One region of the Virgibacillus sp. L01 genome, then DNA from elsewhere that is predicted to be linked to it. Evidence: riboswitches for the same ligand, from Rfam matches in the RefSeq annotation. Region 1 holds a riboswitch; the other holds the start of a gene.
The links. A riboswitch is a leader RNA that binds a small molecule or an ion and turns the genes downstream of it on or off. The one in region 1 is predicted to bind S-adenosylmethionine.
Positions count from the first base shown of each region.

Region 2: it holds a riboswitch for S-adenosylmethionine, as region 1 does, so the genes downstream of both, ACTWQM_RS05195 (homocysteine S-methyltransferase family protein) here and ACTWQM_RS02730 (methionine ABC transporter ATP-binding protein) in region 1, are expected to answer to the same signal.

Region 1 covers NZ_JBQQCP010000001.1:601,401-609,490, reverse strand. The annotation lists gene ACTWQM_RS02740 (competence protein ComK) at 145-402, opposite strand; gene solA (N-methyl-L-tryptophan oxidase) at 541-1,677, shown strand; SAM riboswitch class I at 1,778-1,878, shown strand; gene ACTWQM_RS02730 (methionine ABC transporter ATP-binding protein) at 1,976-3,010, shown strand; gene ACTWQM_RS02725 (methionine ABC transporter permease) at 3,000-3,662, shown strand; gene ACTWQM_RS02720 (MetQ/NlpA family ABC transporter substrate-binding protein) at 3,697-4,512, shown strand; gene ACTWQM_RS02715 (ATP-dependent DNA helicase) at 5,044-7,320, opposite strand; gene ACTWQM_RS02710 (MDR family MFS transporter) at 7,819-8,090, shown strand, end outside.
Region 2 covers NZ_JBQQCP010000002.1:23,886-31,975, forward strand. The annotation lists gene ACTWQM_RS05165 (S41 family peptidase) at 1-874, shown strand, start outside; gene ACTWQM_RS05170 (Type 1 glutamine amidotransferase-like domain-containing protein) at 893-1,558, shown strand; gene ACTWQM_RS05175 (metallophosphoesterase family protein) at 1,601-2,347, shown strand; gene ACTWQM_RS05180 (hypothetical protein) at 2,590-2,727, shown strand; gene ACTWQM_RS05185 (hypothetical protein) at 2,825-3,046, shown strand; gene ACTWQM_RS05190 (5-methyltetrahydropteroyltriglutamate--homocysteine S-methyltransferase) at 3,097-4,215, opposite strand; gene ACTWQM_RS05195 (homocysteine S-methyltransferase family protein) at 4,267-5,316, opposite strand; SAM riboswitch class I at 5,396-5,502, opposite strand; gene ACTWQM_RS05200 (3'-5' exonuclease) at 6,351-6,962, shown strand; gene ACTWQM_RS05205 (short chain dehydrogenase) at 6,990-7,589, shown strand; gene ACTWQM_RS05210 (YdbC family protein) at 7,601-7,819, shown strand; gene sppA (signal peptide peptidase SppA) at 7,978-8,090, shown strand, end outside.

The DNA.
Region 1 (8,090 bases):
GCTAAGTTATTAAGTGTTTTTTATAGTGTTACACTGATATGCGTGGGGATATATATTACTTGTTGGTTTTATATCCCCTGCCATCGTTAAATAAATTTCCACAGGCACATCCCTGTCCGCTGGAACTATCTTTCAAGTGTATAATTAGACACATCCATTTGGTGGTTTTGGCCATTTAATTGATTTGGAGTTTGGTTTATTTCGAAAAGGCTTTATATCTTGTACATGGCTGTAAAGAATCCAGCTGTACGCAAAATCAGTTGGACTGTGGGTTGGGAAGGTGAAGATGTTTTTGCTTGGGTTAATCAGAATCGGGGTTTTTCGCTTTATCCCGATATGATGCATGTCAGCAATTCGTTTTCCTTCATATGTTGAGCCGTTTTCTAAGCAAGATGCTCGGATAAGCTGGAAAGCTGTTTAGGTAAAGATTATAATTATATTCTATTAATTAAATTATTGAATTCCATCCCAGATGAATGTATTATTCATATTATTATAGATTTGACTTTAATTTCAGTCGTTACGGTAGGAGGATATTACATGGACTATGAAGTTATTATCGTTGGTGCTGGCTCAATGGGGATGTCAGCTGGCTACTATTTAGCAAAACAAGGGAAGCGTGTCCTGCTAATAGACTCTCATAATCCACCACATGCGGAAGGCTCCCATCATGGGGAGACGAGGATTATACGGCATGCTTATGGAGAAGGTGCAAATTATACGGAAATGGCACTACGAGCACAGAAGTTATGGAGTCAGCTTCAAGAGACGTCAGATGAAGATATTTTTGTAAATACTGGTGTTGTTAATATTGCTCAGCCAAACTCCAATTTTATTCAAAATGTAAAAAAAAGCGCAAAGGATTATTCGTTAAATGTTGAACAGTTAACGGCTGAAGACATTAATAATCGCTGGGAAGGATTTAATGTTCCAGAAGGGTACATAGGCTGCTATGAATTGGATTCAGGTGTTTTAATGAGTGAGAATTGTATCCGGGCTTTTAGAGAAGGGGCACTGAAACATGGTGCTGAATTTAAGCCTAACTCGCCAGTGACCTCCATTTCTATTTTTGATAACCATGTACAGGTGGAAACTCAACAGGAAAGTTTTACAGCGGAATCGTTAATTGTAACGCCTGGGGCTGGCACTAGAAATTTGCTTCCATTAATCGGATTAGATTTACCTTTACAGGAATTAAGGAATACATTCTCGTGGTTTGAAACGGATGAGAGCATCTATGATTCTACTGCATTTCCAGCCTTCTCGTTTGAATTGCCTACAGAAACCTATTACGGCTTTCCAAGCATTAAAGAAGCAGGTGTTAAAATTGGTCGACACGACGGTGGACGTCCAAGAGATATGAGTAAACCTTTAGAAACATTCGGCACTTATGAACAAGACAAACAGGATGTTACACGTTTCGCAGAGCGGTGTATACCTGAGGTGGGGCAACATAAACTGGGGAAAGCTTGTACCTATACGAATACCCCGGATTCAGATTTTATTATCGATAAACATCCGAACCATGATCATGTTGCTGTTGCTTGTGGCTTTTCTGGTCACGGCTTTAAATTTAGTAGTGTTGTTGGAGAAATTCTGAGTCAATTAGTAACAGAAGATCACAAGTCGCAACTCGACATTAGTCCGTTTTCCATTCAAAGGTTTGTACAAAAATAAACCGCTAATCAACTTTTATTCGACAAATTATTTTAAAATGTTGACAATTTCGCAATAATTATATTAGTATATTAGGAACCGTTAGATAATAACTTAATATTACTTATCAAGAGTGATGGAGGGACAAGGCCCGATGATATCCAGCAACCTTCTTTAATGAAAGGTGCTAATTCCTACAGGAAATATTCTGAAAGATAAGGTTTATGATTAGAGCCTCTTTCGTTATGAAGGCTCTTTTTTGTATTTGGTGAAGGGATATCACCTGAAGTGTTTTAAGGGAGTAAAGGAGAATACGTACATGTTAGTACTTGACGGAATTCAAAAGGTATATGGTGAAAACGAAGAAAACCCAGTCGAGGCATTAAAAGATATTAACCTTGATATTAAAAAAGGAGAAATATTCGGTGTAGTTGGGTATAGTGGAGCTGGAAAGAGTTCATTAATCCGGTGTGTAAACTTATTAGAAAAGCCTACTTCAGGTAAAGTAGAAATCAACGGGAAGGCTTTAACTAACTTGTCCCCAAAGGAGTTAAGGACAGAACGGAAGAAAATTGGGATGATTTTTCAACAATTTAATTTACTGCATTCTAAAACTGCTTTCGGAAATGTTGCTATGCCGCTTATATTAGAGGGCTATTCAAAACAAGCGATTGAAGAAAAAGTGACAGAACTGCTGTCTTTTGTCGGACTGGAGGATAAAGCAAATCATTATCCTGAACAACTTTCCGGAGGCCAAAAGCAAAGAATTGGTATTGCTAGATCGCTGGCAACAGACCCACACTTACTGTTGTGTGACGAGGCTACTTCTTCTCTTGATCCAGATACAACTAACTCAGTTTTGGATTTATTAAAACAGGTAAGAGATGAATTGGGAATTACAATCTTGTTAATCACGCATGAGATGAACGTAATTAGGGACATTTGTGATAGAGTCGCCGTACTGGATGCCGGTGTTATTGTGGAACAGGATTCCATCATTAACTTGTTTACAGAACCAAAAACAACCATCGCCAGAAGTTTTGTCCGTACTATACTTAACGACGCATTACCTGAAGCTACATTAAGAAAGATTTCACAAAAAGGTACGTTACATTCTGTTTTTCGGATCCTTTATAAAGGAGAATATGCCAATAATCCACTCCTGTCAGATGTTGCGAAAAAGTTCTCTGTCGATGTTAATGTTATTCATGGGACGATCACAGAGCTCCAAGGGGAACCATTTGGTAATATTATTGTGGCATTTAATGGACAACAAAGTGAAATCAATAACGCAGTTGACTATATCAAAGGGCAAAAAGTAACGATCAAGGAGGTTGTACCAGATGGAATTTAATTGGTCCTGGTTCTGGCCTGAACTTCTCGGGTCAATGAATGAAACACTGTATATGATCATTGTGACTTTCATCATTTCTATTTTAATTGGTGTTCCATTGGGAATTATTTTAGTTATAACGAGGGAACAAGGGATACTGGAAAATAAAGCTGTTTTTAAAGTATTGAATATTATTGTTAATACGCTGCGATCGATTCCATTTATTATCCTAATCGTTGCAATTATTCCTATTACTCGGATAATCGTAGGAACTTCTATTGGCACGACTGCTGCAATTGTGCCATTAGTGTTTTATACAGCGCCATACATAGGAAGATTGGTAGAAAACTCGTTGTTGGAAGTTGGTTCAGGTACAATTGAACTCGCGGAAGCTATGGGAGCAACACCTTGGCAAATAATTTGGAAGTTCCTTTTGCCAGAGGCACTAGGTTCATTAATCCTAGGCTTAACAATCGGCATTATTGGTCTAATTGGTGCCACAGCTATGGCGGGAGCTGTAGGAGGCGGCGGTATTGGCGACTTAGCCATCTCATATGGTTACAACCAGTTCCAAACAGAAGTTATGGTTATTACGGTATTAATCCTTGTGATTATGGTCCAACTTATTCAATCTTTAGGAAATTATTTATCTAAGAAAATCAGAAGAATCTGATTCAACTACTACAGCTATATGAAGGAGACTAACTATGAAAAAACTATTTACGATTCTAATTCTATTATTATTATTTATTACCGGTTGTGGATCGGGTAATGACGAAACTACCGTTAAAGTAGGAACTACAACGGCAGAAACCCCTACATGGGAGCTAGTGAAAAAACTAGCTAAAGAAGAGGGCATAAATATTGAAATTATACAATTTAGTGATTATGTACAACCGAACATTGCGCTAGATAACGGCGAAATTGATCTTAACGCATTCCAAACAATAAGTTATTTTGAATCTTTTATTAAAGAACGTGATTTGAATTTATCAGCTATTGGAACAACAGCTATTTGGCCGATGGGTATTTATTCAAATGAAGTAAAAGAAGTAAGTGAACTTGAAGATGGCGCTCAAATTATCCTTCCAAAAGAACCAACAAACCTGGGAAGAGCATTAATGCTCTTACAAAAAGCTGAACTAATTACGCTAGAAGAAGGGTTTAATGGATCTGGTGGACTAGATAGTATTACAAAAAATCCAAAGAATCTTGATATCGTTACTGTAACTGCTGGCCAAACTGCACGCGGCTTACAAGATGCAACAGCAGCAATTATTAACTCAGATGTTGCAATTGCTGCAGGTCTAAATCCAACAAATGATCCTATCTTTCGTGAGGACGATCAAAATGTACCATACATTAACATTATTGCAGCACACACAGATCGTAAGGATAAAGAAGCATTTCAAAAGATTGTAGATATTTATCATTCTGAAGAAGTGACAAGTTTTATTGAAGAAGAATACGAAGGTGCAGCTGTACCAGTTATCAGACCTATTGATGAAGTGATGGGAGAATAGATGCACGGGGACGTCTTGCTTCCATAGAAGTGAAGTAAAGTTTGACACCTCAACACGCCAAAGATACTGTAAGGTCAGTATCTTTGGCGTTTTTTTTATGGCAAAAAGCAGCGTACTATTTTCATTTTTTAGTAACATGGGTTCGGTTTCATATGCTTCCGGGATAATTTGGATCATGGATGTGTAGAAGTGATCCACCTACTTTCATTTCTTTTAACTATTTTTCCGTAAAATGATATAGGGACAGGTTCCTTGAATCTGAATTGTAATGAGCGTCATTCTCTATGAGATGGCGCTTTTTTAAATGGAATTGTTGAAGCACAGTGGTATAAATCTAATATAGGAAATGAAGAAAGTATATTTTTATAAATACCAACAAAGGAGGGAGCTGGTCATTGTACAAACACAACAAGAATAGCAATAACAACGTAAACCAGGTATAACAATGAGGCGCTCTTGCAGGTGGTACGGCTACTATGTTCAGCAAGGGCACCCGAAAAAGATCAAGTAGAATGTTAGAAATTGCATGCTTCAAACCACTCTATATTGCCGCCACTCTTCCGGGAATAGCTTCTGATATTTTGGCTGTAAAAATCTGTCGTCTATTAATACAATGGTCCCCTGATCGTCCTCAGACCTTATGAGTCTGCCGCCAGCCTGCAGAACTTTGTTCATTCCAGGATAGACGTAGGCGTAATCAAAGCCATTATGTCCTTCATTAGTGAAATAATCCTTGATAATATCTCGTTCGAATCCAATCTGCGGAAGCCCGACCCCAACGACCATGACTCCAGAAAGTCGGTCTCCTTTCAAATCGACCCCTTCTGAAAAAACGCCACCAAGAACCGCAAATCCTACTATTCTTTCATTTGCGTTTGCTTTGAAGGCAGTTAGGAAATCCTCCCGTAACTCCTCCGACATCCCAGTTTCCTGGACAATTGTTTTTACATCTGGTGCTTCTGTTTTAAATACTTCGAAAGCCTTATTCATATAGTTATAGGACGGGAAAAAGATGATGAAATTTCCTTCATATTTTTGCAGGGCATCAAGAATAAACTGGACCATTGGCAACAGTGTCTGTTCACGGTCACGATAGCGTGTGGACAAAGGCTTAACCAGAATCTCTACATTTTCATGGACAAATGGAGAAGGGATGGATAACACATAGTCATCCTTGGTTCCTCCTAATAGATTTTTGTAGTAATCTGCTGGTGTAAGTGTAGCTGAAAAGAAAACTTTAGAACGGAAACCTTTTCCCATTTGCTGGAGAAGGTGCGATGGATCTAAGCAAAGCAGCTTCATCATTACCTCGTTCTTGTCTACTTCTACATAAGAGACAAAGCGTTTATCATAGAGCCGGCAGATTTTTGCGAAGGTACTGGCAGCAAAATAAGTATCCACTAAAAGTTGATTGGATTCCGGGGTTTGAACCAATTCTTCTTCTGCGACTGCAGTGAACTTTTCCACCAGAACTGCCAGGTCCTCATCTAGTTGTTTTTCTACAATATTCTCCTGAGTTCGCTTTTCTGCGAGACAAACATTGACAGCCTTTGCGGCTTTAGCAACAGCGCCATTTATATCTTTGTATTCTTTTTGTACTTGTAAAAACGCTGATTTGAACAACACCGCCGAGTACATTTCCCGCGCACGATCGACTAGGTTATGTGCCTCATCCACGAGCAGCACTGCTTGTTTTTTCTGATCTTCTATTAAGCGTTTCAGGGACACTCTAGGGTCGAATATATAGTTATAATCACAAATAACGGCGTCTGCTGTGTAAGCAAGATCGAGCGAAAATTCAAATGGACAAACGCGATGTTTCCGGGCATAGGCTTCAATCACTGTACGGCTCATTAATGATTCATTTTCAAAAATATCCAGAATTGCCCCGTTAATCCGGTCATAATAACCTTCAGCAAAAGGACAATGCTCAGCAGTACAGATAGTCTCCTCCTGAAAACAGATCTTGTCTTTTGCTGTAATAGTGACAACCTTCATTTCCAACCCATTATCAATCAACAACTGGAATGCTTCCTCGGCTGCTGTCCTGGTAATGGTTTTTGCAGTCAGGTAAAAGATGCGCTGGAGGTTGCCTTCTCCAATCGATTTAACTGCTGGAAAAATAGTGGAAATTGTTTTACCAATCCCAGTGGAAGCTTTGGCAAACAGAACCTTTTTATCGAGTATCGTTTTGTAGACTGATCCTGCAAGCTTTCGCTGTCCATCTCGGTAGACTCCATAAGGAAACACCAGCTCTTTACTGCAGGTATTTCTGTCAGTTATATGCTGCGTCTTAGCTTTGGCATAATTAGCGTACTCACTTACCACTTCCATTACAAAGTCTTCAAGTTCGGTAAGTGTCATAGTACGTTGAAACTGTTTCTGTTCTTCTGTTTTGACTTGCATATATGTAAGCTGAATGGTCATTGCCGCAAGTTCGTGATCTAACGCATAAATATATGCATAAAAGACAGCCTGGGCCCAATGTACTGGGTAGGTCTCTTCTGTAATAGTACCGAGCGCATGTGAAGTAGACTTGATTTCATCGACGATTACCGACCCGTCCTCCTGAAAAAGCAATCCATCACAGCGTCCGTCTACATGAATGTTTATATTTTCAAAGGGAATCTCTGCCTTTAGATAGACTTCCTTCTGATCATCTTTTTTGTACGTTTTTTGTATCTTCTGGTGAGCCTTTGTACCATCTGTAAGAGGGTTTGCTGAACGGAAACCACCGGACTCAATACTCCCACTTCGAAATACGTGTTCCACTAGATGCCTAATCGATATTTTAACAACGTTTGTCATGTAATCACCTGCTTCGTTACATTAAGTTTAGCAGGTCAGCTGATTTTAGGGAAGAGGAAGCAAGGAAGCAACATGGGGACGGTTCTTGCTTCATTTGGAAGTTGCAGGAAGCACAAGAACCATCCCCTTGCTTCGATGTATTTGTGCCAATGTGCCTGCTACTTCCCGAATTTTGTCAAAGTATGCTTAAAATATTATTAGCTAGGGCTGCTGGTTTGGTGAAACTGGCTGCTTTTTTTATTTTGAGTTTGATGTTTGTGGGTATGGCAATTGGCATTAGGAAAGAACGGGGCATATTGAGGATGCCATTCCGGATGATACTGCTTTTCTGGTTTATTTATTACTGGATGGTACGAATACCCCGATTGATGGCTATAACCGGAAACGCTTCTAATTTAAATGTTCACCGTTTGTTAGTTAATTGCTGAAACATTGTGTGGCATGTAATATGGTTGTATATAAAAAGGAAATGATTAACTACGAAGGGAGGCAGATGAGATGACTTCGGCGAATCTATCACGTTTTCAACGACGCCTAATTGTAGGGATTGTATTGTCGGCTGCTTTTTTATCTGTTTTGACACAATTTCTGCTAATTACGGCTTTTCCAAAAATCATGAATGCGTTCGAGATTAACTCAACGGAAGTCCAATGGCTAACAACCAGCTACATGTTAACCATTGCCGTTCTGATTCCAATAACGGCTTATTTAATTGATAAATTTCAAACAAGGACATTAATGATGGGTGCTATGTTCTTGTTTTTTGCAGG
Region 2 (8,090 bases), on a different contig from region 1:
AGAACGGGAAAATTGGAGTGCGATTCTTCCGCAATACAAAAATGCTGAGGTTATAAGTGAATCAGGGAAATCTTTTACTTTTGAACTCAAGAAGTCTCCAAAAGAAAGCTTCCAGCCAGAGTATTCAATAAAAGAAATCTCGGAGGATACATTATTTTTAACATTAACAGACTTTATGAATCATAATGCTATCTCAAAGTTAATCGATGAAAATCGTTCACTTTTAACTTCTCGTAAAAACCTGATCATTGATGTTCGTGTAAACAGAGGTGGAAGTGACTTAGCTTATTTTGATTTACTTCCTTTTCTTTTTGAAGGAGAAGGAAAAGAAATAGATTTAAATGGATTTGATGAGGGTTCTATGTTAACCAACTGTACAAGTCGAAATGTAGAACTGAGAACACATTTGCTTAAAAGTGCTTTTTCTTCTATTGAAGACGAGGTAACACGAAATCAAATAAATGCTTTCATTAAACAATTAGAGGAGAACAAGGATAAGGGCTTTGTTGAACTTGATTTTGGAGAAATGGATGGTAGTTTTTCAATTAAAACCAAATCTGGTCCAGAACAAGTTATTCTTTTGACTGATGTCTATTGCGGAAGTTCAGGCGATTCATTTGTTGAGCTTTGCAAAAATTCTTCAAAGGTCACTGTAATTGGAAGACCAACATTAGGTTTAAATGATTATTCTAATCTTGCCATTATGAGTTGGGAGAACAAATTCAAACTATCGTATCCTACGTCAAAATTATCCACCGTTGATAAAGGAAAGGGTATGAGAGGCGTTGGAATCCAACCTGATATTTATATTCCCTGGACACCTGAACATATAGACGTGGATTTGGATGTTAGAAAGGCACTTGAGTTAATTTAATTGTAGGGGTGGGATTTAATGGGACATTTAATTCTTTCTGGTGGTGGAGATAAGGAGCAATCGAAGGAAATTGATTTGTATTTTATAAAACACATTAATCCGAAAAAACCAATGTTATATATTCCTATCGCAATGAATGGTGTTATCCCTTATGAAGAATGTTTCAAATGGGCGTATAGTGTTTTTAACCCACTAGGAATAGATATCACTATGTGGACCAATGTAGATAATAAATCTTTTGATGATCTTAAACAGTTCTCGGCAATTTATATCGGTGGCGGAAATACGTTTAACTTATTAAGGGAGTTTAGGATATCTCAATTTGATATCCTTTTAAAGGAATACATAGTGACTGAGGGTATTGTCTATGGAGGGAGTGCTGGAGCGATAATATTGGGTTCAAACATTATGACCTGTGCTCATATGGATCCAAACAACACAGATTTACAAAGCATTAATGGGCTTAATCTTATAAGTGACTATTCCATTTGGTGTCACTATGAAGCTGGAAATGAAAGTTTGATATCGAGCTTTATCAAAGATTATAAGAAGTCTGTTATTGCATTAAGAGATGGAACTGGTGTCGCTGTTAGTGATGAAGGTATAAAAGTAATAGGGAATTCATCAGCCATTTCTTTTACTAATGAGGGGAAAGAAATGGTTCATCCAGGTTCCTTTATTTAAAGTACTTCTTCTTGAAATTAACCAGATTAAGCGGGGGATATAATGAATGCAGGAGAGAAAGTAGCAATCGTTGCGGATATTCATGGAAATAGTGCGGCTTTGAAGGCTGTTTTGGATGATATTGATAAAGATGAACAAATTAAACACATTTATTGTCTTGGGGATTTAATCGGTATTGGTCATGAAACAAATGAAGTTCTTGAGTTGTTATTTTCCCGTAACGATATATCTTTTGTGATGGGAAATCATGATGAAGCAGTTTTAAAAATACTTGATGGAAATGAGCCAGGGAGTGTTGGAGATGAGAGGGAGCATCATAAATGGATTGCCTCAGGGCTGGATGAGAAACTTATCTCTAGGCTCAAAAGTATTCCAATGAGACAAAATGCAAGAATAAACGGAGAGAACTTTTTGTTTATACATTATCACTTGAATGCACAAGATGAATTTTTGCCAATTGATAATCAGCCAACTTCAAAAAGACTTGATGATATTTATGAATTAACTGATGCGGATGTTATTTGTTTTGGACACCATCATACAGTTCATCATTTTAAGTCTAAAGAAAGACTTTACCTTAACCCGAGTTCATTAGGTTGTACCCCTAAACCCCTTGCACCATATGCTAAATTGCAGGTTGGGGAATTTGGTCAAATTAATGTTTCTTTTATTGAAGTATCCTATGATAACAAGGAATTTTTACTTGGATATGAAAAGTTGAATGTTCCAGCTGGAGATGATATTCTCAAAAATTTTCATGGTAACCAACATTTAAATATATCTAAATAAGAGGAGATTTTATAATATCCACAAAAAAAGGAAAGTTTCTGGAAGAATTCAATGAAGCATTCTTAAATGGCAATATGGATTATGTTGTTGCGAATATTACAGATGATATTCAATGGACTATTGTAGGAGAGTCACCAATACAGGGGAAAAGTGATTTCACGAAGGCTTTTGAGATGATGTAACCAGGTGGAACACAGGAGTTAAAAATAAGCAATATTATTACACATGGGATTACTGCTGCTGTGGAAGGCACAGTAAGAGTTATTGATGAATCTGGCAGTCTTAAGCTATATGCCTTTTGTGATATTTATCGGCTTAATAGGTTCAAAGATCCAAAAGTAAAGGAGTTAACATCGTATGTAATGGAAGTAAATGAATAGCGCAAAAAAATTTTATATAAAAGTCTCCCTTTTTATGACTTTTTCTGTTAGTATATGCTAAGTGGAATGACGCAATCAAAAGTGGGGGGACAGAGTGATGAAAAATACGTTAATTACAATTATTTGGATTACTGGCATTTATTGTTTTTGTCATATTTTATTTGATTTAAATACGAACCAATCATTAGTATTGTTAGGTAGGGATGTGCAGATTACGATTAGTCTATTAACTAGGGTAGTTGAATTACTATTTTTGGTTAGTCTGTTCACCTATACATTTAAGTATACGGAGAAAAGTCCAGCAAAAAATTGTCATTAGATCAAAAGAAGCTTGCAGAGAAATCGATTCTCTGCAAGCTTCTTTATTTATTACTTGTTATAAGTTCCCCAGACTTCTTCACTCAGATTAACAATATATTTCAGTTTATTCCATTGCTGCTCTTCCGTTAACTTATTGCCGTGATGTGTTGAAGCAAAGCCGCATTGTGGGCTTAAAGATAGTTGCTCGAGTGGTACATATTGTGATGCTTCCTTGATTCGTGCTTTAATTGTTTCTTTGTCTTCAAGTTCTCCGTTCTTTGATGTTACAAGACCTAATACGACTTGCGCACCGCCGTTTGGAATATGTTCTAGTGGTTTGAAGTCACCTGAGCGATCGTCATCATATTCCAGGAAGAAGCCGTCTACTTTTTCTTTTGCCAATAATGTAGGAGCGATTAGGGAATAACTTCCTTCAAATGCCCAGGTAGATTGGTAGTTTCCTCGGCATAAGTGTGTTGTGACAATTAAGTCCTCAGGCTTATTCTCTAAAGCGCCATTAACTACTCGTAACGCCAGGTCAATTAAATCTTCTCTTGAATATTTCCCCTCATTAAATGGGATATCTGGAGCGGATAGTCCAGCGATGTATACATCATCTAATTGCAGGTATCGTACACCGGCATCGTAAAATGCTTTGATCGCATCCTGGTAGGTTTTAATAATATCACTTGCATAGTCTTCGATGTTTGGATAGATATCTGTATTATGAATGCGAGCGTTAAAGAGCTGGTTAGGACTAGGAATAGCTTGCTTTACGAGTGCCCGTCCATCAACAATTTCGTTTAAATCAGTGAAATCTTTTAGGAATGGGTGGTCCGGATTAAATGAAACCTTACCAGTATTCCGTACGTCATATTTCTCTGTTTCCAATCCCTCGAATTGGTATCCTTGCTCAGGTACATATCCTTCAATTCCGTTTAGATGCTCTAGAAAGTCCAAGTGAAACCATGTACGGCGAAACTCCCCGTCTGTAACAACTTCTAAGCCAAGTTCAATTTGCTTATCAACAACACGCTTGATTTCTTTTGTCTCGACCTCTCGTAATTGTTCTGCTGTAAGTTTGCCTTCCTTGTATTCTAGTCTTGCTTTGTGTAAATTATCCGGGCGTAGTAAGCTTCCGACGTGCTCTGCTCTGAATGGTGGTGCTTTTGTTAATGATACTGACATGCAAATTCCTTCTTTCTGATTTTAAAAATTAATTTGTATTAGTTAAAATCTTTACGCTTTTAACCGGTAGTTCTGATTATGTTCTTGGAGTGTTTTATCTGTCCCGAACAAGAAATGCTTTTCCATGTCTGGGGAATATTTCGAGTTTACTGTTTTAACTCCTACAGCTTCAGCTACTGAACGCAGCATTGCTGGTGAGGCACCGCAACAAAGGCCAATATAATTTATCCCGATGTCGTTTGCCTCTTTTGCCCAGGCTGCCAGTTCGTATCGGTTATGGTAAAGCGGGTCAAGTGCAGTCGGAAAAGTTGTTTCTAAAGGCAGATGGCAGCTGCATCCTCCATCCGGTAAATTAAAGAATGTCGGGTTTTCATCAGTAGTGCGGTATGGGATAGGAAGTCCACCCACATAGCCATCTACATTGTTACGTATGTCAGCAAGGTAAGGCTGCATTGTTTCAGGACCCCGGAAACAATTCATGCCCACAACCAGTGCGCCATTTTCAGAAAGAATTTTACATGATTCTTCTACAGTGTAGCCATCCCTTAATACATTTTCTCCCATTAGTCCGAACGTGATGACTGCTGGTAGGTCCTGTTTCAAAATTTCTTCCAGGGCTATTTGTGCCTCTTCATGGTAATAGAATGTTTCCCCATTAATGAAATCGACGCCCTCTTCCTTGCACCATTTTATCATTTCGGCAAAAATACCTCTGACTTTAGTCTTGGATTCAGGGTCTTCGGGATCGAAAATATTGGTATTTGAGATATTTCCAGCCACCAACGCTTCTTCGCTGGGATGTTCTTTAGCAACCTCTTTTGCTAAGCGGACAGCATTTCGGTTTAATGGCTCTAGTAGATCTTCTTTGCCAATAATACGCATTTTTTCCCTGTGTGCATTATACGTAAAGGCTAATACAACGTCTGAGCCTGCGTACATATAATCTCTATATGCCTGTTTAAGCGCTTCTGGGTTATCAAGTGCAACCTCTGGAACAAATGATCCTGCTTGCAAATACCCTCTACGTTCTAATTCAAATAAATACCCTTCTCCAACAATAACAGTTCCATCTTTTAAACGTTCTTCTAAATTACGCTTCAATCGTTTTCCTCCTCTTAAATAAAATAAAAAAGCCCACTTCTGAAAATAGAAGAGGGTTTGTTACCGTTAAGTATCACTCTCCTTATCTTCAAGCTTTAAGCATTTCAGCTTCTGGAATTAGCACAGTATTTAAAATCTGTTGCTGAGGTTTCAACGGGCCAGTCCCTCCACCTCTCTGGATAAGAAAATTATTCAATTTTGTATTATTGAATACAATACAACTCTTGCAAATGAATGTCAAGAATATTTTTAGCATTTGAATTAATTTCATCATTCAATAATAAAACAGTAAATCCAAACTATTTGTAATTTGCTATCCCTGTTGATTTCCACTGCAGGCGGACGCTTTCCATGGGCATGGCTTGAGCCTCCTTGCCCCGGCAAGAGGTATGCCGGCGTCGTCCGCAAAGGACGGTTTTTCATTTAGTCGCACTGCGGGGTCTCAAGGCTCATGCTCATTCCGCTTGGTTCAATCGCAAATACATTTGCTATTCCCGCAGGAGTTGCCGCCCTCCGTTTCAATCAATGATAAAAGTACTTTGAATGAGCGATTTTCCTTTTGATAAAACACATTTGTCCAAGCTTATATATTTTCAACTTCTCTAACTAAAGCTTCCGGTCGTTTAAATGTATAACACTAAACACAATTGTGCCCACGGATTTGCCGGATCCTCATTCCGCTATTTACCCTTTTTAGCCATATTTTTAACTGATATTGGGTAAATAACGGAACGAGGATCCGCTTCAAGCCTAACAGGACGGTTTTTCACCCATTTAACGGAACCACGATCCGCTTCATTACTTTGAGATTCACATTCCGATAACCTTTCTTCTCATTTCTGCCACTACCTCTCTAATAATCAACATAATAGGATCGGAATTGGATTGGACTAGATGAGAGCTCGAAATCAGTAGAATTCGCCTCAGGATCAGCGAAAATAAACACCATCAAAATTTAAATCCTTTTTCAGGGTTGTTTGAACGTGGTATATGTTAAAATTGCGTTAGAGAGTTGTTGTAGAGGAGGCCAATCCATGAATGTCGTATCCATTGACTTTGAGACGGCGAATGAAAAAAGAAACAGTCCCTGTGCGATCGGTGTTGTTGTCGCCAATGAAAATGGAATTGTTGATGAATTTTATAGTTTAATAAATCCAATGATGCATTTTAGTTCGTTTAATACGCGTATTCATGGGATACGAGAGGAAGATGTGGCAGATGCGCCGACGTTCGCAGAATTGTGGCCGACGCTCAGTGATTATTTATCTCATAACATAGTTATTGCGCATAACGCCAGTTTTGATATGAGTGTCATTCGAAATACATTGGATTACTTTAACCTTACATATCCTGAAATGGATTATCTTTGTACGGTGAATATTTCAAAAAGAATTTGGCCCGAGTTAAAGAATCATAAGTTAAATACGGTAGCTGGTTATCACGGCATTACTTTTGAGCATCACCATGCACTTGAGGATGCTAGAGTTGCTGCCAAAATTTTAATGAAGGCTTTTGAGACATACGAGACAGATGAAATGGATATATTTCTTAAGAGGTGCAGTATTTCGAAAGGGAGAATTTATGAACGGGGTTACTTTCCGCCGAAAGTGAAGCGGACGAAAAAGAGTAGAAAGCTTTATTTCTAAAATATATCAAGGGGAGTTGGATTGCATATGAAGATACTTGTTGTAGGTGCAGCTGGGACAATTGGCAAAGAGATTGTAAGAGAACTAGGAGAGAATCACTCAATAATTCGTGCTGGACGAAATGGGGCAGATGTTTCTGTTGATATTACTTCCGAGGATAGCATCAGAGAAATGTATAAACAGATTGGTAAAGTGGATGCTGTAGTCAATGCATCTGGTGGTGCAAATTTTACAGCTGTTTCTGAATTAACACCGGAATTAAATGAAAAAGGAATTGAAAGTAAACTTAAAGGGCAAATAAATCTTGTCCTGCTAGGTATGGAATATGTGAATGACGGTGGCAGTTTTACGCTAACAACAGGTGTGATGATGGATGATCCGATTCCACTGGGTGCGTCTGCAGCAATGGCAAATGGTGGTGTCAAGGCGTTCGTTAAAGCATCATCAATTGAAATGCCTAGAGAAATTCGCATAAATAGTGTAAGTCCTAATATTGTGCAGGAATCATGGGAAAAGCTTGGTAAATTCTTTGCAGGGTTTGATCCAGTTCCTGCAGGTCGTGTGGCTCGTGCATTTGTTAAAAGTGTTGATGGTATGCAAACCGGTAATAATTATGAAGTCTATTAGGAGGAATCAATGTGGCAGATCTTAAATATGAGGTAATCGAAACAGTAGCTGTTCTATCAGAGTCGCCAAAAGGATGGACAAAAGAGCTTAACTTAGTAAGCTGGAATGGGCGTGATCCCAAGTATGACCTGAGGGATTGGTCACCAGACAAAGAGAAAATGGGAAAAGGGGTTACATTGACGGAAGACGAATTATACAAATTGAAAGCTGCATTATCTGAACTCGATTGATTTCACGCAATATTGTGTATGGCACTGGGTCCAAAGCAATCTTCTTGTTTTGGACTCGCTAATTTGCGTAACAAACGTACAAGTTTTCTGCATAAATGTTAACAATAATGTAAAATAGCGGTAATACATAAAATAGGAACGAATTGGAGGACATGAAATTGAATACAAAACGTTGGATTGCGCTTGGTGTAGCGGTTGTTTTATTTGTCGTTTCACTAGGTTTTCAGGCTGTAACAAGTGTAGTTACGGCTGATTTTGAAAAAATGTTTAA